Acidithiobacillus ferrooxidans ATCC 23270: one gene and its partner. The protein of the gene in region 1 interacts with the protein of each later gene in a pairwise test. Links are inferred from orthologs where the notes say so. Each region holds a gene or a part of one and is shown on either strand. Other genes may lie near its edges. The genes, in order: recR and recO.

Region 1 (7,514 bases):
AACCCGCACCTCGCTCCGGCCATTCCACCAACCACAGGGAAGGTTCTGTCAGATAATCACGGATACCGATGAATTCCAGCTCCTCCGGCTCTTGCAGACGATACAAATCAAGATGCAGAGCCGGTCCGATCCGGGTCGGATACTGTTCCATCAGGGTATAGGTCGGGCTTTTGATGTTCCGGGTAACGCCCAGCGCCTTTAAGATGGCCTGGGCCAGAGTGGTTTTACCGACCCCCAGATCGCCCTCAAGATAAATAACCGCAGGGATATGAATGCGCTGGGCAAGCTGTCGCCCCCAGTCCCGGCAGGCTTCTGCATCTGCGAAATCCCAGTGCATCCGATACCAGGTTCAGGGTTTTAGCAGATGCTGAAGAATATCCGAGCGACTGATGATACCCAGCAATAAACCGCTGTTATCGACCACCGGCACGGCATGTACATCCTTGCGCAGCAACTTCTCGGCCACCGCGTCCGTATCTTCATCGGGGGCGGCGGTAATGACGTGGGAGCTCGCCAACTGACCGGCGGTCACCGCCGTGACTTTGCGTAGCTCTTCCTCGTATTCATGCATACCGCCCAGAGGGATCAGACCATCCAGGATAGTAAGCATGGTCGGCAGATGCACCTTGCGGTGGGCGTCGATCAGATCCCGTTCGCCGATCATTCCGACCAGATGATCCTCGCTGTTCACCACAGGCAGGCTGTGGTGCCCGGAACTGAGGAGCACATCTCCCACTTTATCGACCGGATCATCGGCCAGCACCGTAACAACTTCGCGGTTCATGATATCTTGGGCCGTTTTCATCAGGATCGTCCTTCCGCCATGGCGTCATATAATACGTTGAGGATAGTGTCTATTTCCGCTGCTGTCACCGACAGCGGCGGAACTATGGTGAGGAGATCACCGAGGGGACGGCTGTAAACGCCCATTTCCCGTGCTCTCCGGCACACTGCGTATTCGACGCGATCTCCGTAGGGATAAGGCGCATTCGTCCCGGGGTCGCGCAACGCGATGGCGGCCATCAAACCGAACTGGCGGACCTCCCCTGCCCACGACTGGCCGTGAAAACGCTGCAGCCCGGCTCGCAACCGGGCGATCTTCTCGGGCAAAGCAGCCAGCACACCACCTTCCGCAAAAAGTGCCAGGTTCTCCAGCGCTACCGCACAGGCCAGAGGATTGGCGGTGTAGGTATGCCCGTAGTAAAACTGCCGGGTTTCCCCGAAAGGCGCAAGAAAGGCAGCATAAACATGTTCTGCGGCGAGGGTCGCAGCCACCGGCAAGTAACCACCACTCAGCCCCTTACCCAAGGCCAACAGGTCTGGTTCGACAGACTCCCACTCACAGGAAAAAAGCTTGCCGCTGCGGCCGAAGCCGGTCGCGACCTCATCAATGATCAGCAAGACCTCGTAGGCCCGGCACAGATGTTGCGCACCGGCCAGAATGCCGGGCGGGAAAGGCAATATGCCCGCGGCGCCCTGCACCCCGCCCTCCAGGATCACGGCCGCAATCTCGCCGCTCTGCTTCTGAAGCGTCGTTTCCAGCACTGCCAGCCATACGGCTGTTGCCTGCTCCGGATCCCCCTCGCAGTCTTCCCACTGCAATACATAGGGGCTCGGCAAGCGTAAAGTGGGGAACAGGAGGTGCCCGTATACCTCGTGAAACAGGGGGAAGCCGCCCACCGAAACGGCGCCAACGGTGTCCCCATGATAGGCATTGTCCAGGGTCAGGAAGAGGCGTTTTTCGGGGCGGCCCAGATTACACCAGTACTGGGCCGCCATCTTGATGGCGACCTCGACCGCCTCGGCGCCGTCCTCCGAAAAAAAACAATGTTGCAGGGAAGGCGGGGTAATTTCTACCAGCGCCTTGGCGAGACGAATGGCCGGAGCATTGCCCGCACCCAGGGCCGTGCTGTGTGCGACCTTGCCCAACTGCCCGATCAGGGCGGCATCCAGTCGGGGATGACGGTGGCCGTGAACATTGCACCACAGGCTGGCGATCGCATCCAGACAGCGATGACCTTGCGTATCATACACGTAGTTGCCTTCTGCACGGTCGATGATCCACGGGTCGTCATCCCCGTAACACTGCATCTGGGTGAAGGGATGCCAGAAATAACGGCGATCCCATTCCCGCAATACTTCAGTTTCCGTCATGACGTTGCGTCAACTCCTGTAAAGCGCGGGGCACTGCCGCCAGGATGTCCCCGGCCAGCAGGCTGGCCTCGCCCATCTCCGCGGCCGCGATATCGCCCGCGCGGGCATGCAGGCACACGCCGAGGGACAGCGACCGGTCGGCGTCCAGACCGACCGCCAGCAGACCGGCCAACAGGCCGGTCAGCACGTCCCCGCTGCCGCCCGTGGCCATGCCGGGATTGCCCAAAGTACAGAGATTCCGGACAGCGCATCCTAGCAGGAGACTATGGTGGCCCTTGAGGACCCAGTAGCCGCCATAGCGGGCACGTAACCGAACAATCGCCGCGATACGGTCTGCCTGTACAGCGGCGACCGTTATCCCCAGCAGGCGGGCCGCTTCGCCCGGATGTGGGGTAAACAGACGAAGTGCGTCGGTGGTCAGCAGTTTCGGACCAAAACGCGCGAGAATGTTCAGGGCATCGGCGTCCCATACCTGGGGACAGGACAGTGTACCGATTTCCAGCAACAGATCATGGGCGGCCAGGCCCTGACCCAAGCCAGGGCCAACAGCCAGGACGGCGTGGTCCGGCAAATCTCCAAAAGCCGCAGGCCAGTCCCGCCAGGTCGCTTCCGGCAGGTGTGCTGCCAAGTATGGGATCGCCGAGGGATGCCCCACCGCCGTCACCAATCCGCTGCCCACCCGATAGGCGGCGGCAGAGGCCAGCGCCAGTGCCCCGCCCATGCCCGGCCCTCCGCCTACTACGAAAACGTGGCCGAAGCTTCCTTTGTGCGCCTGCGGGCTGCGCACCGGCAGGCCCGGCATGGCCTGCCAGTTCAGGGCAGCAAAAGGTTCTGTCATGGTCACGCCCTCTCGATATCCTCTTCAGGATACGCGCTGACATGGTGCAAGCTCAAATCCGCCCCCGCATACTCCGCCTCGGGATCCAGACGAATCCCGATAAAGTACTTGATGCTGCCGTAGACGATACCACTGCCCGCCAGGGCGACCAGGACGCCTAGTGCGGTGCCCAGCAACTGAGACCAGAAACTGACCCCACCGGCGCCGCCGAGGAACTGATGTCCAAAAATTCCGACGGCCAGTCCACCCCACACCCCGCAAACACCATGGAGCGGCCAGACACCCAGCACGTCATCCAGACGCAGGCGATGCTGCACAAAGGTGAACAGGTAGACAAAAATAATGCCGGCAATGGCACCGATGGCCAAAGCCCCAATGGGTTGCACCACATCGGAACCGGCGCAGATGGCCACGAGACCTGCCAGAGCGCCATTATGAACGAAGCCCGGATCGCCCTTCCCTACCGCCAGCGCCGCCAGCATGCCGCCCACCAGTGCCATAAGCGAATTGAGTGCCACCAGACCCTGCACAGCGGCAATTTGCTGTGCACTCATCACATTAAAACCAAACCAGCCGATGATCAGAATCCAGGAGCCCAGCGCCAGAAAGGGAATGTTGGAAGGCGGCATGGCGTGTACCGCACCATCTTTCCCGTAACGCCCCTTGCGCGAACCCAGCAGCCAGACCGCCATCAGCGCCATCCATCCACCCATGGCATGCACTACCACCGAGCCTGCGAAATCGTGGAAAGGTGCACCAAAAACGCTGGTAAACCAGGCTTGAATACCATAATGACCATTCCAGACGATCCCTTCGTAAAAGGGATAAACCAGTCCCACCAGAAAGGCAGTCGCCAGCAATTGGGGATAAAAACGTGCCCGTTCGGCAATACCACCGGAGATAATGGCTGGCACCGCAGCAGCGAAGGTCAGCAGGAAAAAAAACCGCACCATCTGAAAACCATGATTGCTTGCGGTCAGAGCCTTTACATCGGCAAAAAAGCTGATGCCATAGGCGATATGATAACCCACAAAAAAATAGACGATGGTGGATATACCAAAATCACTGAGAATCTTCACCAGCGCATTTACCTGGCTGCGCCGTCGTACCGTACCCAGTTCCAGGAAGGCGAATCCGCCATGCATGGCAAACACCAGAATGGCGCCCATCAGCAAAAAAAACACATTTCCGCCTGGAGGCGTGACTCCTGTGGGTATCATGATGGCTGCTTCCTCTCGAAATTGATGGCTTTTATCTTTACGAAACGATGGGTAAGTGCTTATTCGTCGAGCAAGCGACGACCATGCAAGGCGCGCCCGAGGGTGCTGCGATCGACATATTCCAGTTCACCACCCACCGGCACCCCCCGCGCGATACGACTGATGGTGACACCGTCAGGAACCAGTCCAGCGAGAAACTGGGCTGTAGCCTCTCCTTCCAGGGTAGGATTGGTCGCAAAAATCACTTCCTGCAAGTCTGTTTCACCCAGTCGCGCGCTGAGGCGGTCGATATGCAGGGCTTCGGGACCGATGCCGTCCAGGGGCGACAAATGCCCCATCAATACGAAAAATTCGCCGACGAACACCCCCGTATCCTCGATTGCACGCAGATCAGCGGGCGATTCCACCACGCACAAAATGGAACGGTCCCGGTGTTCGGAACGACAGACGGCACACAATGGCGCTTCGCTCAGGTTGTTGCAGCGCTCACAAAAACGGACCACCGCGTGGGCTTGCTGAAAGGCTGCGGCGAGTTGCGGCATGAGATCGCGCTTACGCACCAGCAACTCATAGCTGATCCGTTGCGCCGAACGCGGGCCAATACCCGGTAGGCGGCGTAGCAGTGCCACCAGGGCGTCCATACTCGGAACGTCTGCCATAAGTGCCTAGAAAGGCAGGTTCATGCCCGGAATATTCATGCCGCCAGTCACTTCCGACATCCGCTCCGCGCTGACCTTCTCAGCAGTGCGCACGGCGTCATTGATGGCCGCTGCCACAAGATCTTCGAGCATCTCCTGATCGCCGTCGGTCAGCAGAGAGGGGTCGATGCGAACTCGCCGCACGTCATGTCGGCAGGTCATGGTGACTTCCACCAGATTGCCACCCGCGTGGCCCTGCACCTCTACCTGGGCAAGTTCTTCCTGCGTCTTTTGCAAACGCTCCTGGAGTTGCTGCGCCTGCTTCATGATATTCCCCAGTCCACCTTTCATCTTTTCCTTACCTCCCTGTTTACGTTTCATTGTGAGCTGACGGCATATCGTTTGAGGATGCCGCCACGATTTCAATGGATTCTACGCGGGCATCCAGGGCTTCGAGGAACGCGCCGATGCGCGGATCCGCGGCCACACGTGCCTCTGCTGCAGCTTGCCGGGACGCCAGCTGCGCCCGGTCTTCCTGCACCAGGCTGCCCACCCCGGTCTCTATGGTGAGAGCAACAATGCTGAGCCTGGGCTCCCGGCCGTAATATGCCGTAAGCGCCTGATGTAACGCCCGGCGGGCCTCGGTCTTGAGAAGGAACGGCAAATAATTGGGCTCCACGGCCAACTCCACCGCCTCCGGATCGCAGCGCAGGGCTTGTCCGTAGCGCAGGTACTCGGCAATCATCGGCGACACCGCCAGCGATGCCAGTACGCGACGCCAGTCTGCTGCTGGCGCGGTCCCGGCATCCGCATCGCGCTGACCGGACGTCGCTACCGGCGACGGCTCCCGGACTTCATCCCGTGAACGGATGGAGAGCAGGGGAACCGAATGATCCGATAGCGGTGAAGTTGCCTCGGGCATAACGAATTCGCGCGTCGGGGGAAGTGACTCGCCAGGATGCCGGTTTTCCCCGCCCGGGAGGGCCGCTGGCGGCGAGTCGGGCGATGCTGAACCGGAAAAGCTCAACACCCGCAGAAAGGCCATCTCCAGCGCCATGCGATCATCTGGATAAAGCGCAAAGTCACGTCGTGCCGAAAGGAGCAAAAAATACCAGGACTGCAGGGTAAGCGGGCTGATTCTCCCGCGCAGATGCACGACCGCCTCGGCGCCATCGTCATCCGGATCGGCTGGAAGAAATTGCGCCAGAGCGATGCGATGCAGGCCTTCTATGACCAGGTCCAGCAGGCCGGGCCCGTCCATGCCCCGCGCCAGATGATCACCCACTATGGCGAATACCTGTGCAGCATCTCGGTCCACCAGCGCGGCGATCAGACCCAGCACCGCGTCATCGCCGCTGCGCCCCAGCATCGCGAGCACGCCGTCGCGCCGCACCGCGCCACCACCGTGGACAATAGCCTGATCCAGCAGACTCAAGGCGTCACGCAGACTCCCGTCGGCAGCGCGCGATAGTATCTGCAGGGCGGCGTCCTCCGCCGGCACCTGTTCCAACGACATGATCTGCCGCAATCTTCCCTGAATCTGGGGAACATCCAGGCGACGTAAATTAAACTGCAGGCAGCGGGAGAGCACGGTTATCGGCAGCTTCTGTGGGTCCGTAGTCGCCAGCAGAAATTTGACATGTTCCGGCGGTTCTTCCAAGGTTTTCAGCAGCGCATTGAAGCTGTGCGCAGATAACATATGCACCTCGTCAATGAGGTACGCCTTGTAGCGACCAGCCGTAGGCGCATACTGGACATTGTCCAGAAGGTCGCGGGTCTCATCCACCCGGGTACGGCTTGCCGCGTCCACCTCCAGCAGATCCACGAAGTTCCCTGCAGCAATACTGCGGCAGGCGCTGCACTCTCCGCAGGGGTTGCTGCTCACGCCTCGCTCGCAGTTCAGACACTTGGCGAGCAGCCGCGCCAGAGTCGTCTTGCCGACGCCCCGTGTGCCGGTGAACAGAAAAGCATGATGGATGCGGCCGGAATCCAGGGCATGGCGCAAGGCGGAGACGACGGCCTCCTGCCCGACAAAATCGTCAAAATGTTGGGGTCGCCAGCGGCGGGCCAGCGCGAGATAGGCGCTCATGCGGCTCTGAAATATAGGGTGGCGACGCCGATCAGCCGCACCCCGGCACCTGGATCACCGGCTGCCGCTGCTCCCTTCCGGGCCTGACGGGGTTCACCAGTTACCACTGCGAGGGGACCGATCTTTGTCGCCATAGAAAACCTGAGACTGTCCACTGACGGACGATGATTGGCGGAGAGGGTGGGATTCGAACCCACGGTACCCTTTTGGAGTACACAGCATTTCCAGTGCTGCACCTTCGGCCGCTCGGTCACCTCTCCTGAGGGGACGAAGTGTACCTCAGACGCCAGCATCAGGGCAATGACCCCGTGCGGAGTGACCCGTGCGGGGCCTGCGCCCAAGCGGCATTTTAAAAACTCAGCACCTCACCATCGTTCCTTGGCAGGCCGGACAGCGCGTTCTGAATCCGGATCAGGACCCCGGAGCGGTCATTGACAAACTGGACACCGATGGCGGGAGGACGACCCTCACGGTTGTCGGGTGGCGTCACCCACACCACCTTTCCCATGACCGGTGCACGCGGTTGACCGTCGGGGAGGGTGATCATGAGCAGCACCTCGGTACCTATGGGCAGG
Region 2 (15,668 bases), 460 kb from region 1 along the record:
AATCCGTCAGTCTCTCGGTGCACGACCTGCATTTCTCCTATGAGGAGGGCCGGGTGGCGCTGGCGGGTGTCAATGCCGAGTTCCCGGCGGGCAAGGTCACTGCGCTGGTGGGCGCCAGCGGAGCGGGCAAGAGTACCCTCGCCAATGCGTTGCTCGGCTTTGTGCAACCGGATTCGGGAGAAATCCTGATCAATGGCCGGATCCCTTTGGCCGTCCTGGACCGGGAAAGCTGGTGGCGGCAACTGGCCTGGGTGCCGCAGAATCCCCGCCTGTTTCACGGTACCATCGCCGAAAATATCCGCATCGGGCGCCCTGATGCGGATATGGCCGCCCTGCGGGAGGCCGCGAAAAACGCTCACGCGCTGGAATTCATCGAGGCTTTGCCCCAGGGCTTCGATACCCCGGTGGGGGATCTGGGGCAGGGCCTTTCCGGCGGCCAGATTCAGCGCGTCGCCTTGGCCCGCGCCTTTGTCAAAAACCCACCGATCTTCATTCTGGATGAGGCTACGGCGAGTCTGGACATGGAGAATGAATCGCTAGTCCTGGACGCCATGCAGCGGCTGATCCAGGGACGAACGGCGATCGTCATTGCGCACCGCCTGGCGATGGCAGAACGCGCTGATCAGATCCTGGTCATGGACGCCGGGAAAGTGGTCGAAGCCGGTACCCATAATGCACTTTTGGCGGCTGGCGGTGTCTACGCAAGGCTGGCGGCAGCCTATCGGGGGGACCATGCGTGATCTTTACCGGCTGCTGAAACTGTTTGGGCCCTTTAAGTTCTGGATGCTGGGAGGCGCCTTTCTGGCCCTGCTGACCATTCTTTCCAATTTCGGTCTGCTGGCCCTTTCCGGCTGGTTTCTGGCGAGTGCGGCGCTGGCCGGACTGGGTGGTTACGCCACCATGAATTTATATAACTTCTTCCTGCCGGCTGCCGGGGTGCGCGCTTTTGCGACGACCCGGGTCATCTCGCGCTGGCTGGAGCGCATTGTCACCCATGAGGCGACGTTCCGTCTGCTGGCCCAGTTGCGCACCTGGTTCTACACCCGCCTCGAGCCGCTCGCGCCCGCCGGGCTGCAAGGTTATCGTTCCGGCGATATTCTTTCGCGCCTCGTCGCCGATATCGATATTCTGAATAATTTTTACCTGCGGGTGTTTACGCCGTTTCTGGTGGCCGGGGTGGCGACGCTCACGATGGCGGGCGTCTTCGCTTTTTTCTCCTGGCGGTTGGCCATTGCACTCTTTCTTTTCCTCGCGGTTACCGGCCTGCTTCTACCGCTCCTCACGGAGCGGCTGGGTGCGCGCAGTGGCGCCGAGATGACCGGCATCCAGTCGGATTACCGGGTACAGGTGGTGGACGGCATGCAGGGCATGGCTGAACTGTTGACCTATAATGCCGGGCCGGAGATTCTGCGACGCACGGGCACACTCAACGATGCGCTGCTCCGGCGGCAGGCCCACATGGCGCAGATCGCCGGATTCGGCAACGCCGGCATGGGATTCATGGGCAATCTGGCGATTTGGGTTGTCGTGGTGCTGGCTATTCCTCTGGTCCATGGCAGGGTTCTGGGCAATTCGGATCTGCCCCTCCTGGCCCTCGGCGTGATGGGTTCCTTCGAGGCCATCGCCGCCTTGCCGCTGGCCTTTCAGTTTCTGGGGCAAACCCGCGCGGCCGCGCGCCGTATTTTTGAGGTGGCGGATACGCCCTTGCCGTTTCCGGATGCATCGGGACCCGCACCGCGGGTGGACCGGCCGGATCTGGAGCTCAAGGATCTGCACCTGCGCTATCCCGGCGCCCAACGCGACGCCCTGGCAGGCGTGGACCTCAGCATCCCGGCGGGCACATGGGTTGCGATCCTGGGGGCGACCGGGGCTGGCAAGAGCAGCCTCGCCAACCTGCTGCTGCGTTTCTATGACTATCAATCGGGCAACGCGTATCTGGGTGGCCATGAGTTGCGGGATTTCCCGGCAGACAATCTGCGCGCATATTTCGCTGTCGTATCCCAGCGCTCTTATCTCTTTCACAGTACGATCCGCGACAACCTGCTGGTGGCCAAGGGCGAGGCGGAGGAGGATGAACTCTGGGCGGCGCTGGCCACGGCACAGCTTGCGGAGTTCGTGCGCAGTCAGCCCCAGGGCCTGGATACCATTGTCGGCGAAGGCGGGGTGAAACTCTCCGGTGGTCAAGGCCGGAGAGTGGCCATTGCCCGGGCGATTCTCAAGGACGCTCCGTGGCTGATTCTGGATGAGCCGACCGAAGGGCTCGATCCGGTGACCGAGATGGAGTTCCTCAAAGACCTGCGCCAGATCATGGAAGGCCGCACCGTGCTCTATATTACCCATCGTCTGGTGGGCCTGGAGCACATGGACTGCGTTCATATTCTCGACGAGGGGCGGATCGTGGAGTCGGGGACCTATGGGGAGCTTTTACAGCGGGATGGACAACTCAGCCATTTCGCCACGTTCGGACAGGCTATTCCGGAGATTCACTAATTCTGGCGGCCGCCGCGGAAGCCGGAGAGCAGTTTCCGTTCCGTGGCCTCAGCTTGCTGCACGCTGGACTGGCAGGCCGCGCCGGAGGGGTTCCGCACGCACTTCAACTCGTCATCCAGCACCGCCGTGCCCGCTTTTTGCAACTGTGCCTGGCTGCTGCGGCTCCGGGGAGTGCTGGTTACCCACGACACCCCGTAACCGAGCGCCGAAGAGAGCAGTGTAGCCACCAGGAACACCAGCATCATACGGGTAAAACCGTGTTCTAGTCCCTGCTCGTCAAAGTAGCGCCTGCTGTACCAAGCGAATAGCGGATAACTGACCGTGCCCGCGACCAATCCCCACATAGGCTATTCCTCGCTGACAATGTCCAGAGGCAGGGTGTAGGGAAGTTTCCCCAGACTCAGAGGCGTGCCGCCCGGCGCCCCGGCCATCAGCGACTCCCCGGCGTTGGCGGCACGTAAAACGGCCAAGGCGGCAAAACCGCCCAGGGGATCCTGTGCGGCGTTGATAACGATGCCGATGCTCTGTGCACCCATGCTGGTGCAAAAGATTTCTTCGCCCGCCTGCAGTGGCGCCGACGCCGCGACCCGGTAGGTCTGGTTCTTGAGCTTGCCGAGATAGTGGGAGCGGGCGACGATCTCCTGCCCAGGATAGCAGCCCTTCTTGAAATTGATGCCCCCCAGCACCTCCAGATTCAGTTCCTGGGGAATGATTTTTTCCGTAGTGGCGCGGCTGATCATACCGACACCCGCCTGTATGGCCCACAGGCGCCAGTCCTCCGCGGCGCCGGATCGCGCGCCCGCTGCCCCCAGCTTGGCGCTCAGGGCCTCCACACGGGATGCGGGCAGAATGATCAGGAAGGCCTCCGCTTCCGCCCAGGGCAGGCGGGTAATGATGGCGTCGTCATGAACCACCCCGCTGTTGCCGCTTTTCCCCAACGCGATACCGAGGGCGCGGCCGAGTAGTTCCCCCGCACCGTTGCCATGGACGGCCAGCAAGGTGAATTCCGGTTCCCCCCGTTTGATCTCCAGCTTGGCCATCATTCGGAACTTGCGCAGACGCTCGATGACGGTATCGGCCATATCGTCGGCCAGACTCAGCCAAAAGTCGCTGCCATCGCGCTGTACGTAAAAATTGGCGATCATGCGTCCTTTGGCCGTGCTGTAGCTGCTCCATTGTCCGTGACCACTGGCCAGGGCACGCAGATCGTTGGAGAATTGCCCCTGTAAAAACTTTTCGGCATCCACGCCACTGGCGTGAATCAGGCCCAGTTCCGTATGCAGGGGGACAAAGGTAATGACGGCTGAAGACATGCGGATCGACTCCCGTTTGCAGAAACAGCACGGCCCCGATCATACCCCCATGGCCGACGGCGACAAAGTCCTGCCAGATCTATGCTTCGGCAGTGCCGGGCGACAACGCTGGTTGCAAAGTATTCCCTGCATCCTGGCTTTGCTTTGCGCGGGCTTTACGATGCTGCATGACTGGCGCTGGGGGCTGGTGCTGCTCGTCGTGCTGCTGGCATGGGTGGTCTGGCGCTGCCCCTGGAGTCTGCGCACGAATCAGGACATGCCGGAGGCCCTGTTGTCCGGCAGGGACGGCGGTCTGCAGGTACGGATGGACAGCGGCAGCGTGCTGCCCGTTCATCTGCGCGCCCGGCCATTTCTGCACCCGCGCCTCGGCATGATCCCCCTGCGGAGCGGCGATGGCCGTCGCGCGGTGCTGATTGGTCTGTTCGCCGCCGGGAACGATCCCTGGCGCCGCTGGCGCCTCAGGCTGCGCCAGGAATGGGACGCAAAAACGGAGACTGCTGATCCCGCTGGCTGATACTGTCCGCCGCGACGGCACGGCGTTGCGGGTGGTCACTGTTGAAATGGCAGCCGCGGGATTCTTCTCGCAGCAGCGCGGCACAGGTGAGGATTTTCGCGCATTGGCAGAGGTTGCGCAGTTCCTGATACGGCTGCGGTCCACACAGGCTGTCGCTGATGTGCGTACCCCGTTCATCCCAATACGCGCAGGCGGCGCGCAAGCCCTCGTCGTTGCGGACGATGCCCGCCGCCTGCCACATATTTACCTGCAGGTTCTGCCGCAGGGCGTTGATGTCCGTCCGGCGTGCGGCAGTGGTTGGTTGCCCCGGCGATCGCCCCGGCGTTTGCCGTGGTCTGTCGGGCAGGCGCGCTTGCCCTTCCAGGTCCGCAACAATGGCCGCCGCACCCACCACACATTCCAGCAGTGAGTTGCTGGCGAGACGATTGGCGCCGTGCAGTCCGGTAGAACTGACCTCGCCTGCCGCATAAAGGCCCGGAATGGTACTGCGCCCCGCCTCATCCACGACCACGCCACCACAGCTGTAATGGGCAGCGGGAACCACTGGAATGGATTCTCGTGTCAGATCATAGCCTTGTGCGCGGCAGTGTGCAAAGATGGCGGGGAAATGCCGGCGCACCAAGGTGGCTGGCTGTGCACTGATATCCAGAGTGACATAGTCGAGTTGATGTTGCTTCATCTCCAAATCGATGGCGCGCGCGACGATATCCCGCGGCGCCAGCTCGGCACGCGGGTCGTAACGCTCCAGAAAAGTGCTGCCATCCGGTAGACGCAGGATGGCACCCTCGCCCCGTAAGGCTTCAGACAATAAGAAAGGTTGGCTACCCGGCTGGTAAAGCGTCGTGGGATGAAACTGGATAAATTCCAGATTGGCAATTTCCGCGCCCGCCCGCCAGGCCAGCGCGATGCCGTCTCCGGTGGCCACCAGCGGATTGCTGGTGTGCAGATACAACTGTCCCGCCCCGCCGCTGGCGAGCACTACTGCCCGTGCCGTCCACAACTCGGGATGATCGCCCTTTGGGGGAAGCACCCAGGCGCCCTGGCAACGGTCCTCGGTGAGCCAGAGATCACTGGCATAGTGTCCTTCGGCCATCTGGATGGCGGGTTCCGCCAGCACCCGGCGCAGCAGGGTGCTTTCGATGACGTGGCCCGTGGTATCGGCACTGTGCAGTACCCGACGGGCCTGGTGTCCACCTTCACGGGTGAGATGCCAGCTTCCATCCGGCTGGCGGTCAAAGGGTACCCCCCAGTCGATTAATTGGCGCACGGCGTCCGGGCCCCGGCCGATGATCTGCCGGACTGCCTGCGGGTGACAAAGTCCCGCTCCGGCTCCCAGGGTGTCTTCGATATGCAGGGCAATGCTGTCGTGATCCATATCCATGACCGCTGCAATGCCGCCCTGCGCTCTGTCACTGGCGGAATCATCCGCCCGCCCTTTGCTTACGAGGCCGACACGGCCGAGTCGGCTGAGCCCCAGAGCCGTGCTCAGCCCGGCGGTGCCGGAGCCGATAATCAGAAAGTCGAAAGAAGGCATTTAGGATCCTGAGAAGGGTGTCGGGTGCGGGCGTTGCGAGAATTGGAATAAGTCATGATACGATGGTAAACGAATAAGGTGAATAACGGCATCCCAAGAAGAAAGGAAACGGCTGAATGGGTAAAATCATGGGACGCAGCACGGCGGGTGGTCAGGAACATGGCGCCCCCAGTGACCTGCTCCTCGTCCAGCGCGTACAAAAGGGAGAAAAGGGGGCATTTGATCTCCTGGTACGCAAATACCAGCACAAGGTGATTTCCCTGGTCGGGCGTTTTGTGCGCACTCCGGAGGAGGCCGAAGATGTGGCCCAGGAAGCCTTTGTCAAAGCCTACCGCGCGCTTGCCAATTTTCGCGGCGATAGCGCGTTTTACACCTGGTTGTATCGTATCGCCGTCAATACGGCAAAGAATCACCTCGTAGCCCAGGGCCGGCAGGTTTCCATTGTGGATGTGGAAACGGAAGATGCGGAACAATTTGCCAGTGCCGATGGACTAAGAGAATACGATACTCCGGAAGGGTTATTACTCAGTAGGGAGTTGGCGGAATATATCAACAAGGCATTGACTGCGTTGCCGGAGGATTTGCGCATGGCGGTCACCTTGCGGGAGTTTGAAGGCTTGAGTTACGATGAAATTGCCCAGGTCATGGAGTGCCCGGTGGGGACGGTGAGGTCCCGGATTTTTCGGGCGCGTGAAGCAATTGCCAGGGTTCTGGCCCCTTTGTTGGAGCGGGAAAAGTCATGAACGATGAAACGCAAAAAGAACTGATGGCGTTCATGGAGGGCGAGCTCAGTGGGCTGCGCGCCAGCCGTCTTGCCGCACGTATGCAGTGTGAGAGCGGTTTGCGTGAGGCATGGGAGTCTCAGTACCGCGTTTCCTTTCTTCTGCAAAATGACGGGAAAGGGGTTCGTCTGGCATCGGCTGGTTTCGCCGATCGGGTAGCCTGGGCGATCGTGAACGAACCCAGTCTCCTGGCGCCGCAACGTCCGCTGCGGCAGGGCAGTTCAAGAAGTTTCTGGGTGAAGACCGGTTCTGTGGCTGCGGTGCTGGTGGTATCAGTGACCTTGGTAGGTCTCCTGCCCCATCAAGGGGTGGGGCCATCCGTTGCTGGCGGCGGATCTGGTCATTATGCGCAGACCGCCGTGCTGAGGGGGTTTTCAACCCGTGGTGAAGAATTTCATCTCAGCCCCGTAGCGGATTTTGCGTCGCCGCCTGTCGGCACAAACGTGGTTATCCAGAGAGATATTCAACGGCTGTGGGTGCCCGGTGGTGGTAACTACCTCGTTTCCTCGCGGATTCCTTCCGCCTATGCTTCGGGGCAGTCTGGTCTGGAAAGTGCGGCCTATACGCCCGCGGAGGGGATCAGTGCGGCTTCCATGGCTTTTCCTGCAGGTTATCCCTAGAATCAGCGTTGGTCAGAATGCGTGCCGATACGTATCGGCACGGTGGCGCGATACCTGTTGCCAAGTGCTGCAGATACCGAGATGATAGATACGGTCTTGAATTAAGCAGCATATCGGATGGTTGGGAGGGGTCTTGAAAAATTGTGTGCTGGGTAGGCAGCGCCTTGTGATGGCGCTTTGTATGGGTTTGGGACTGAGCATAGGGGCGATGACGCCTGCTTGGGCGGATTCCGGTGCCAGCGGTCAGGCGTTGGTGGGGCTGCCTGATTTTACGCCCATCGTCAAGCAGTATGGACCTGCAGTAGTGAACATCAGCACGACGGAGACCAGAGTGGCGCGTGGTGTGACTTCCCCCTTCCCGCCGAACTCTCCCCTGAATCAGTTTTTCGCCCCCTTCTTTGGCGCACCGGGGCAACCTGGAGCACCTGGTGGCGGAGCCGGACAGAAATATCAGGTGCAATCCCTGGGTTCCGGTTTTGTCATCAGCTCCGACGGCTATATCGTGACTGCGGCGCATGTGGTGAAAGGGGCTCAGAAGATCATTGTCAGTCTCACCAATCATCATCAATATGCAGCTCACCTGGTGGGCCTGTCGGCGCGTATGGATGTGGCGTTGCTCAAAATTGACGCGAAGAATCTGCCGGTGGTACAGATTGGTGACTCCAGCAAGCTGGAGGTCGGACAGTGGGTGCTGGCGGTGGGTTCGCCCTTCGGCTTTGAGAACAGCGTCACCCAGGGTGTGATCAGTGCGACCTCGCGGCCTTTGCCGGATGATCCCTACATCCCGTTCGTTCAAACGGATGTGCCGATCAACCCTGGTAACTCCGGTGGCCCGCTATTCAATATGCGCGGTCAGGTCATCGGCATCAACGACCAGATCTATACCAATAGCGGTGGCTACATGGGGTTGTCTTTCTCTATCCCCATCAATGTCGCCATGGATGCGGTCAAACAGTTAAAGCTGCATCAGAAAGTGCATTTTGGCTGGCTCGGGGTCATGATTCAGGATGTCAGCATGGATCTCGCCAAGTCCTTCCACATGAAAGAGCCGGTGGGTGCCTTGGTGTCACAGGTTGTGCCTGACGGTCCGGCTGCCAAGGCGGGGTTACGTCCGGGAGATGTCATTGTCTCCTTTGACGGTCAGGCCATCTATAACTCTGGTCAATTACCGCCGCTGGTGGGAGTATTGCCCGCCGGTTTCAAGGCGAAGCTGGGGGTTATCCGTGATGGCAAGCCCATGAGCCTCAACATCGTGGTGGAGAGTCTGCCCGGCAACCTGGAGAATACGGTGGAATCCGCCGCATCCGGCGGTCCGGCGCAGGAAGGTGAAGTCAAACGACTGAATGTGCAGGTGGGTCCGCTGACTGCGGAGGCACGTAAGCAACTGCACGTGAATACTGGTGTCCTGGTCCTCGGGGTTGGTGTGGGGCCGGCGGCAGAAGCCGGTATTCGTCCCGGTGATGTGATCTTGCAGGTGGCACAGCAGCAGATTACCAATGCCGCCGACTTGCAGAAGCTGGTGGCTGCCTTGCCGGCGGGCCAGCCGATCCCGGTGCTGGTGCGACGTGGTGAGGGGAGTTTCTATCTGGTGCTTTCGCTGCCGCATTGAAGCAGGCGATCGCCGCGAAGGGCTGGGCGTTTGTACCAGCCCTTTTTGTGATTGCATCCGCCGGGGTGGTAGTACCCGCCCGGCGCCCATGGATTGACAGGCCAGATGACTGAACAGCAGCATATTCGCAATTTTTCCATTATTGCCCATGTGGATCACGGAAAATCCACTCTGGCGGACCAGTTCATCCGTCTTTGCGGGGCGTTGACCGAGCGTGAAATGTCCAGTCAGGTGCTGGATACGATGGATATCGAACGCGAACGCGGCATTACCATCAAGGCGCAGAGCGTGCGCCTGCAGTTTCGCGCCGCAGATGGACAGGAGTACCAGTTCAACCTCATCGATACACCGGGCCATGTGGATTTTTCTTACGAAGTGAGCCGTTCCCTGGCTGCCTGTGAAGGCGCGCTGCTGGTCGTGGATGCATCGCAGGGGGTGGAAGCGCAAAGCGTAGCCAACTGTTACACGGCGCTGGAACACAACCTGGAGATCCTGCCGGTCCTCAACAAAATCGATCTGCCGGCTGCCGATCCGGAGCGGGTGCGCAGGGAGATTGAAGCAATAGTCGGGCTGCCTGCTGACGATGCCGTAGAGGCCAGTGCCAAAGAAGGTACCGGTATTCGGGAGATTCTGGAGCGGGTGGTGGAACGCATCCCACCTCCCCAGGGTGATCCGGAAGCTGCGCTGCAAGCCCTCATCATCGACTCCTGGTTCGATAATTATCTGGGGACGGTGGTATTGGTGCGGGTGATGAACGGTTCCATCCGTCCCGGTCAGCGCATCCTGACGATGGTGGGTCAGAAACCTTATGTGGTAGAAAAGGTTGGCGTTTTTACCCCAAAATCCCTGATGGTCCCCGCCCTGGAAACGGGTGCGGTGGGCTTTGTCATTGCGGGCGTGCGGACCATTGAAGGCGCCCGGGTGGGAGATACCCTGACCGAGCAGGACCGCCCCGCCAGCGCGCCTCTGCCCGGTTTTCGCGAGGTGCAGCCACAGGTATTTACCGGGCTCTATCCGGTGGACTCGGCGGATTACGAAAGCTTTCGCGAGGCGCTGCAGAAGTTGCGCCTGAATGACGCGGCCCTGCAGTTTGAGCCGGAGACTTCACAAGCCCTGGGTTTTGGTTTCCGGTGCGGATTTTTGGGGCTTTTGCATATGGAAATCGTGCAGGAGCGTCTCGAACGCGAGTACCAACTGGAACTGATCAGTACGGCACCCACCGTGATCTATGAGGTGCTTACCACCGACGGCCAGGTGCTGAAGATTTCCAATCCCGCCGAATTGCCTGCGGCACAGAAGATTGCGGATATTCGCGAGCCGGTGATTACCGCGAACATTCTGGTACCGGAAACGTATCTCGGCCCGGTAATCGCTCTTTGTGAAGAGCGGCGTGGGCGACAGAAGAATATGCAGTTCACCGGCGGGCAGGTAATGCTGCGCTATGAGTTGCCGCACAATGAAGTGGTCCTGGATTTTTTTGATCGCCTCAAATCGGTGAGCCGGGGTTATGCCTCCATGGACTATGAATTTGCACGTTTTGAGAGTGGGCCGCTGGTGAAAATGGACATTCTCATCAACGGGGAAAAGCTGGATGCACTGTCCTGGATCGTGCACCGTGATGTGTCCGAACGGCGCGGCAGGGAACTGGTGGTCCGTTTGCGTGATCTGATTCCCCGACAGATGTTCGAGGTGGCTATCCAGGCAGCGATCGGCGCCAGGGTCATCGCCCGGGAGTCGGTCAAGGCCCTGCGTAAGAATGTGCTGGCCAAGTGTTATGGTGGCGATATTTCGCGCAAACGTAAACTGCTGGAGAAGCAGAAAGAGGGCAAAAAGCGCATGAAGCAGGTTGGTCATGTGGAGATTCCCCAGGAAGCCTTTCTGGCGGTGCTGAAAAGTGACAAGAGGTAAAACGCGCACTGCGCAACTTGTGCGGAGGCTGATTTTGGGCGCATTCACAATGAAGGACAGGTACTGATGGATTTTACCCTGGGATTGTTTCTGGCGGTTGTACTTTCCGGCCTGATCTGGCTGGGCGATCTGCTGTTTTTGCGAAGGAAGCGGCCCGCGGGAGCCAGGGAATCCGTCGTTGTCGAGTATGCCCGGAGTTTTTTTCCGGTATTGCTCATTGTTTTTTTGATCCGTGCATTTCTGTTTGAACCCTTCCAGATACCGTCCGGATCCATGATACCGACCCTGCGGGTGGGCGATTTCGTGCTGGTCAATAAATTCCAGTGGGGATTGCGGCTACCGCTGATCCACACACCCATTACCCGGGGCAGTCCGGTGGAAGCGGGTGATGTCATGGTGTTCCGTTATCCCAAAAATCCGCGTGTGGACTACATCAAGCGGGTCATCGGCCTGCCCGGCGACACGATTGAGGTCAGGGGGGATGCACTCTACATCAACAATAAACTAGTGCCACAAAAACTTATCGGTACTTTTAATTATCGGCCGGAAGGGCAGGGCGCGGAGGGTATGGTTATCCCTACCAAAGAGTATGAGCAGGAACTCGGTGGCCACAAATTCCATATTATTGAATTTGCCACGCCCGAAGCCCAAATGAATTTCGGTCCCTACAAGGTGCCGCCTCACTCTTATTTCATGATGGGGGATGACCGGGACAACAGTAATGACAGCCGTTTCTGGGGCGTCGTACCGGAACGCAATATCGTTGGGAAGGCAATGTTCGTGTGGTTCTCCTGGGATGCCGAGAATTGGTCCATCCGCTGGAACCAGATCGGCCGCGCACTGGACGGGGCTTCCTGAGTCCGGAGGTTGCACTTGCAAAATCCCTGTTCAGGACTAAGTAAGGGATAGGGATGAATCCAGAGATCCGGGAGGGCTCGGAATGTGTGACCCCATGTCAGACCAACAAGTCATAAGGATTTATTCGGGCCAGCAAAGCGGGTACGCGCGGTCCCTGATCACGCGGCGTTCGGGTGAGGCAGGGCTTTCATTTGTCGGTGCGATCTTCTGGCTGTTGATCCTGGTCTTTGTCGTCGCCTTTGTAGTGAAGGTGATGCCGTCCTACTATGATTACTGGTCTCTGAAAAATATCGTCAGCCAGCAGGAGCGGCAGTCCGTGCCGGGAGAGTCTGCTGCCCAGATTCGCCGCGACCTCAATGCCCGCCTGGATGTGGCGATGATCCATATCCCGCAGAAAGGCATCCAGATCGAAAAAGCGGGTGCAGGACCGGTGCTGATCACCGTCAGTTATGACAAGATCGTGCCATTGGTTGGCAATGTCAGTTTGTTACTGCATTTTGACGCCGCAGGGCATTGAAAATCTTTTAGGTATATGATGCAGTTCTTCTTCCCATTTTTAATGCCTGAGTCGATGCGTTTATGGATGTTTTAGAATCTCTGCAACAGTCGGTCGGCTATCAATTCCGTGAGCAGTCCCTGCTGTTGCAGGCGCTGACCCATCGAAGTGCGGGCGCCCGGCACAATGAACGGCTGGAGTTTCTGGGGGACGCGGCACTGAATTTTGTAGTAGCGGCAAAACTCTTCGCCCGCTTTCCCAAGGTGAGCGAGGGGGATCTGTCGCGGATGCGGGCACGGCTGGTTCGGGAGGAAACCCTGGCGGAGATCGCCGGAAAAATCGCTTTGGCCGATTCCCTGATCCTGGGCCCCGGAGAAATACGCAGCGGTGGCGCCCGGCGAGACTCCATCCGCGCCGATGCCTTGGAGGCGGTGATTGGTGCGGCTTTCCTGGATGGCGGCTTTGGTGCGGCGGAGCGTATCGTTGCACAACTGGTCGAGCCCTTGATGACTGATGACCTGGGTGGCGAAGAGTTGCGCGATCCCAAAACGCGCCTGCAGGAATTCCTGCAGGGACAGGGACGTCCTGTACCCGTCTATACGACGGTGGCGGAAAAAGGACAGGCCCATGAGCGGCGTTTCGTGGCGCGTTGCAGTGTGCCTGGCGCCGAAGCTACCGAAGCGGAGGATGGCAGCCGGCGGAAAGCCGAACAGCAGGCGGCGGCGCTGATGCTGGCACAACTGCAGGTTGCCGTGCATGGATGAGATCAAGAGCGGCGCTCCTGACGAAGGGTACCGCAGCGGATATGTGGCGCTGCTCGGGCGTCCTAATGTCGGTAAATCCACCCTGCTGAATCATCTGGTCGGGCAGAAAATCAGCATCACGGCGCCGCGTCCGCAGACTACCAGGGATCAGATTCTCGGGATACTGACCCGCCCCGACGGACAACTGCTCTTTCTGGATACGCCGGGCGTGCATAGTGGCTATCGCAGCCTGAACCGACACCTGCTGCGGGCCACCCGGGGGGCGCTGGAATCCGCGGATCTGGGCGTGCTGGTGGTAGAGGCGCTGCTGTGGACCCATGACGACGCGGAGGCCCTGCGCTGGTTGCAGCGGGCCGGTATTCCGCTGGTGGCCGTGGTAAACAAGGTGGATCGGGTTGCGAGCAAGGCGCGTCTGTTTCCCTATCTGCAGGCATTGGCGGAGCGTGGAGAATTCGCGGCGATCATACCACTCTCGGCGCGCAGGGCGCCGGACGTGGAGCGTCTGGCTGATGTGCTGGTGCCACTATTGCCACCGGCTCCGGCGGCTTTCCCGGAGGATCAGGTCACCGATCGCAATCTGCGGTTTATGGCGGCAGAAATCATTCGCGAGCAGATATTCCGGCAACTCGGTGCGGAACTACCCTACGACACGGCCGTTGCCATTGAAAGCTATCAGGTGGAAGGTGGCCAGCAGCGCATAGAGGCGACCATTTATTGTCGGCGGCCGGGGCAGAAAGCCATTATTCTGGGCGACGGCGGCAACCGTCTGCGGGTGATCGGCAGCCGGGCGCGGGAGGCACTGCAGCAGTTGACCGAAGAGCGGGTCTGGCTGGGATTATGGGTCAAGCAGAAGGAACAGTGGTCGGAAGACCATCATATCCTGCGCGAGTTGGGGTATGACGACTGAACCCGGTGATCGCGCCTGGGTGCTGCATCACTACCCTTACGGAGATACCAGCCTGATAGTGGAATTGTTTACCCGGACACAAGGTCGACTGGGGGTGCTGGCCAAAGGTGCCCGACGCGCGCGTTCTGCGCTGGCGCGGATCGAGGCGGGGCGCCCCCTGTGGGTGCGCTGGCTGGGACGGGGGGAGTTACCGGTACTGGCGCAGGCGGAAGAACTGGGTCCGTTTCTGCCACTCAATCCACTACAGAATCTCAGCCTTTTTTATGTCAACGAGCTGCTGTTGCGGCTGACCCAGCGTAGAGACCCCTTCCCCGATCTCTTTCAAGTCTATGAAGAAACCATCGATGCGTTGTGCAGTGAACCGGGGGAAGGCTGGTATCTCCGGCGTTTCGAACGGCGCCTGCTGGAAAATCTGGGGTGGGCACCTGATCTGGCGCATTGCGCGGAGTGTGGCCGGTCTCCCGATGCGGCATCTTCAGAACACTGGTTATACCAGGCCGCACACGGTGTATTCTGCCGGGCCCATGCGCCCGATGCTGCGGTGGCCATAGAGGCGGCGGCCCTGGTCTGGTTACGGGGGGCGATGCAGACACGCAGTATGCCAGTCTGGAATTCCTCCCTACGGCGTTGTCTGGAACAGGAGTTGCTGGTCCATCTGGGCGGACGCCCACTGGAGAGTCGCCGCCTCCTTACGGCATACTTGCGCAGAACACAGCCCGCGATGACGATACAGAAAAGGGAGGAGCACAGCGAATGATTGCCTTGGGGGTGAATATCGACCACGTTGCGACGTTGCGGCAGGCGCGCGGCACCCGCTATCCGGACCCGGTGGAGGCGGCCTTCGTCGCCGAACGCGCTGGCGCCGACGCCATTACCGCGCATCTGCGTGAGGATCGACGGCACATCGTGGAGCGGGATGTGGAAATTCTCAGCCAGACCCTGCGTACCCGCCTCAATCTCGAAATGGCCGTTGAGGAAGGTGTCTTGCGTGTGGCGGAGCGCCTATCCCCTAGCGACTGCTGTCTGGTGCCGGAACGCCGTGCGGAGCTGACCACCGAAGGCGGACTGGATGTTGCCGGACAATTGTCTCGTATCAAAGAGGCCTGCCAGCGTCTGGCCGCTGCCAAGGTCAGGGTATCGCTGTTTGTCGACCCCGACCCTTTTCAGTTGGAGGCGGCGATGGAAACCGGAGCGCCCGTGGTCGAGCTGCATACGGGCCGTTATGCCAATACCGCTGATACGGCGACGCGTGCTGAAGAACTGGGCCAGATCACCAGCGCAGCAAGCTTTGCCGATAGCCTCGGCCTGCAGGTGAATGCCGGGCATGGTCTCGATTACCACAACGTGCAGGCGGTGGCAGCGATCCCCTATATCCGGGAGTTGAATATCGGCCATGCCATCGTTGCCCATGCCGTATTTGTCGGTATGGCGACGGCGGTGGCGGATATGAAAAGACTCATGCTCGAGGCGCGTGGATGATCGTGGGAATGGGGACGGATATCGTTGCCGTCGAGCGAATGGCCCGTCTCCATGCCCGCTTCGGGGAACGTCTGACCGAGCGTCTGCTGGGACCTTTGGAGGTGGCGGACATGCCGGTGGAAGCCGCGGCCGGCGCCGCTTTTCTGGCGCGACGTTTCGCGGCCAAGGAGGCCACATTCAAAGCCTTGGGTAGCGGCATGACTAATGGGATGCGCTGGATGGACGTGCAGGTGGGCCACGATTCGGGCGGGCGTCCGCAATTGGTGCTGGGCGGTCGCGCGCAACAGCTCCTACGGGGGCTCGGGGATGGCGTGCGCAGTTGGCTGTCCATCAGCGATGAGCGTCGCTATGCCATGGCGGTCGTGGTGCTGGAACGGGGAGGATAGGCGATGAA

Evidence for each region.
Region 2: the proteins of recR (region 1) and recO interact in binary tests that used the Escherichia coli proteins (3 or more experiments, as listed by UniProt). The link is inferred for Acidithiobacillus ferrooxidans ATCC 23270 from one-to-one orthologs.

Annotation. Positions count from the first base shown.
Region 1 is NC_011761.1:1,670,472-1,677,985, reverse strand. The notes cover bases 3,072-5,986. They hold recR (recombination mediator RecR), read right to left. Parts: upstream 4,872-5,986; coding sequence 4,272-4,871; downstream 3,072-4,271. Other genes in these bases: dnaX (DNA polymerase III subunit gamma/tau), read right to left, coding at 5,221-5,986; AFE_RS08880 (YbaB/EbfC family nucleoid-associated protein), read right to left, coding at 4,878-5,231; AFE_RS08890 (ammonium transporter), read right to left, coding at 3,072-4,212. Outside these bases: tRNA (adenosine(37)-N6)-threonylcarbamoyltransferase complex ATPase subunit type 1 TsaE, read right to left, coding at 1-337; AFE_RS08905 (CBS domain-containing protein), read right to left, coding at 350-805; bioA (adenosylmethionine--8-amino-7-oxononanoate transaminase), read right to left, coding at 805-2,154; AFE_RS08895 (NAD(P)H-hydrate dehydratase), read right to left, coding at 2,141-2,992; more of AFE_RS08890, read right to left, coding at 2,995-3,071; more of dnaX, read right to left, coding at 5,987-6,939; AFE_RS08865 (PilZ domain-containing protein), read right to left, coding at 7,289-7,514. UniProt on the Escherichia coli protein: May play a role in DNA repair. It seems to be involved in an RecBC-independent recombinational process of DNA repair. It may act with RecF and RecO.
Region 2 is NC_011761.1:1,202,864-1,218,531, forward strand. Bases 12,669-15,668 are described here. They hold recO (DNA repair protein RecO), read left to right. Parts: upstream 12,669-13,784; coding sequence 13,785-14,552; downstream 14,553-15,668. Other genes in these bases: rnc (ribonuclease III), read left to right, coding at 12,669-12,888; era (GTPase Era), read left to right, coding at 12,881-13,795; pdxJ (pyridoxine 5'-phosphate synthase), read left to right, coding at 14,549-15,274; acpS (holo-ACP synthase), read left to right, coding at 15,271-15,660; AFE_RS06595 (UDP-glucose dehydrogenase family protein), read left to right, coding at 15,664-15,668. In the rest of the region: thiol reductant ABC exporter subunit CydD, read left to right, coding at 1-740; thiol reductant ABC exporter subunit CydC, read left to right, coding at 733-2,490; AFE_RS06520 (hypothetical protein), read right to left, coding at 2,487-2,834; CAF17-like 4Fe-4S cluster assembly/insertion protein YgfZ, read right to left, coding at 2,838-3,803; AFE_RS06530 (hypothetical protein), read left to right, coding at 3,787-4,317; nadB (L-aspartate oxidase), read right to left, coding at 4,262-5,851; RNA polymerase sigma factor RpoE, read left to right, coding at 5,968-6,594; AFE_RS06545 (sigma-E factor negative regulatory protein), read left to right, coding at 6,591-7,253; AFE_RS06550 (Do family serine endopeptidase), read left to right, coding at 7,423-8,862; lepA (translation elongation factor 4), read left to right, coding at 8,968-10,770; lepB (signal peptidase I), read left to right, coding at 10,837-11,628; AFE_RS06565 (DUF4845 domain-containing protein), read left to right, coding at 11,723-12,145; more of rnc, read left to right, coding at 12,208-12,668. UniProt on the Escherichia coli protein: Involved in DNA repair and RecF pathway recombination.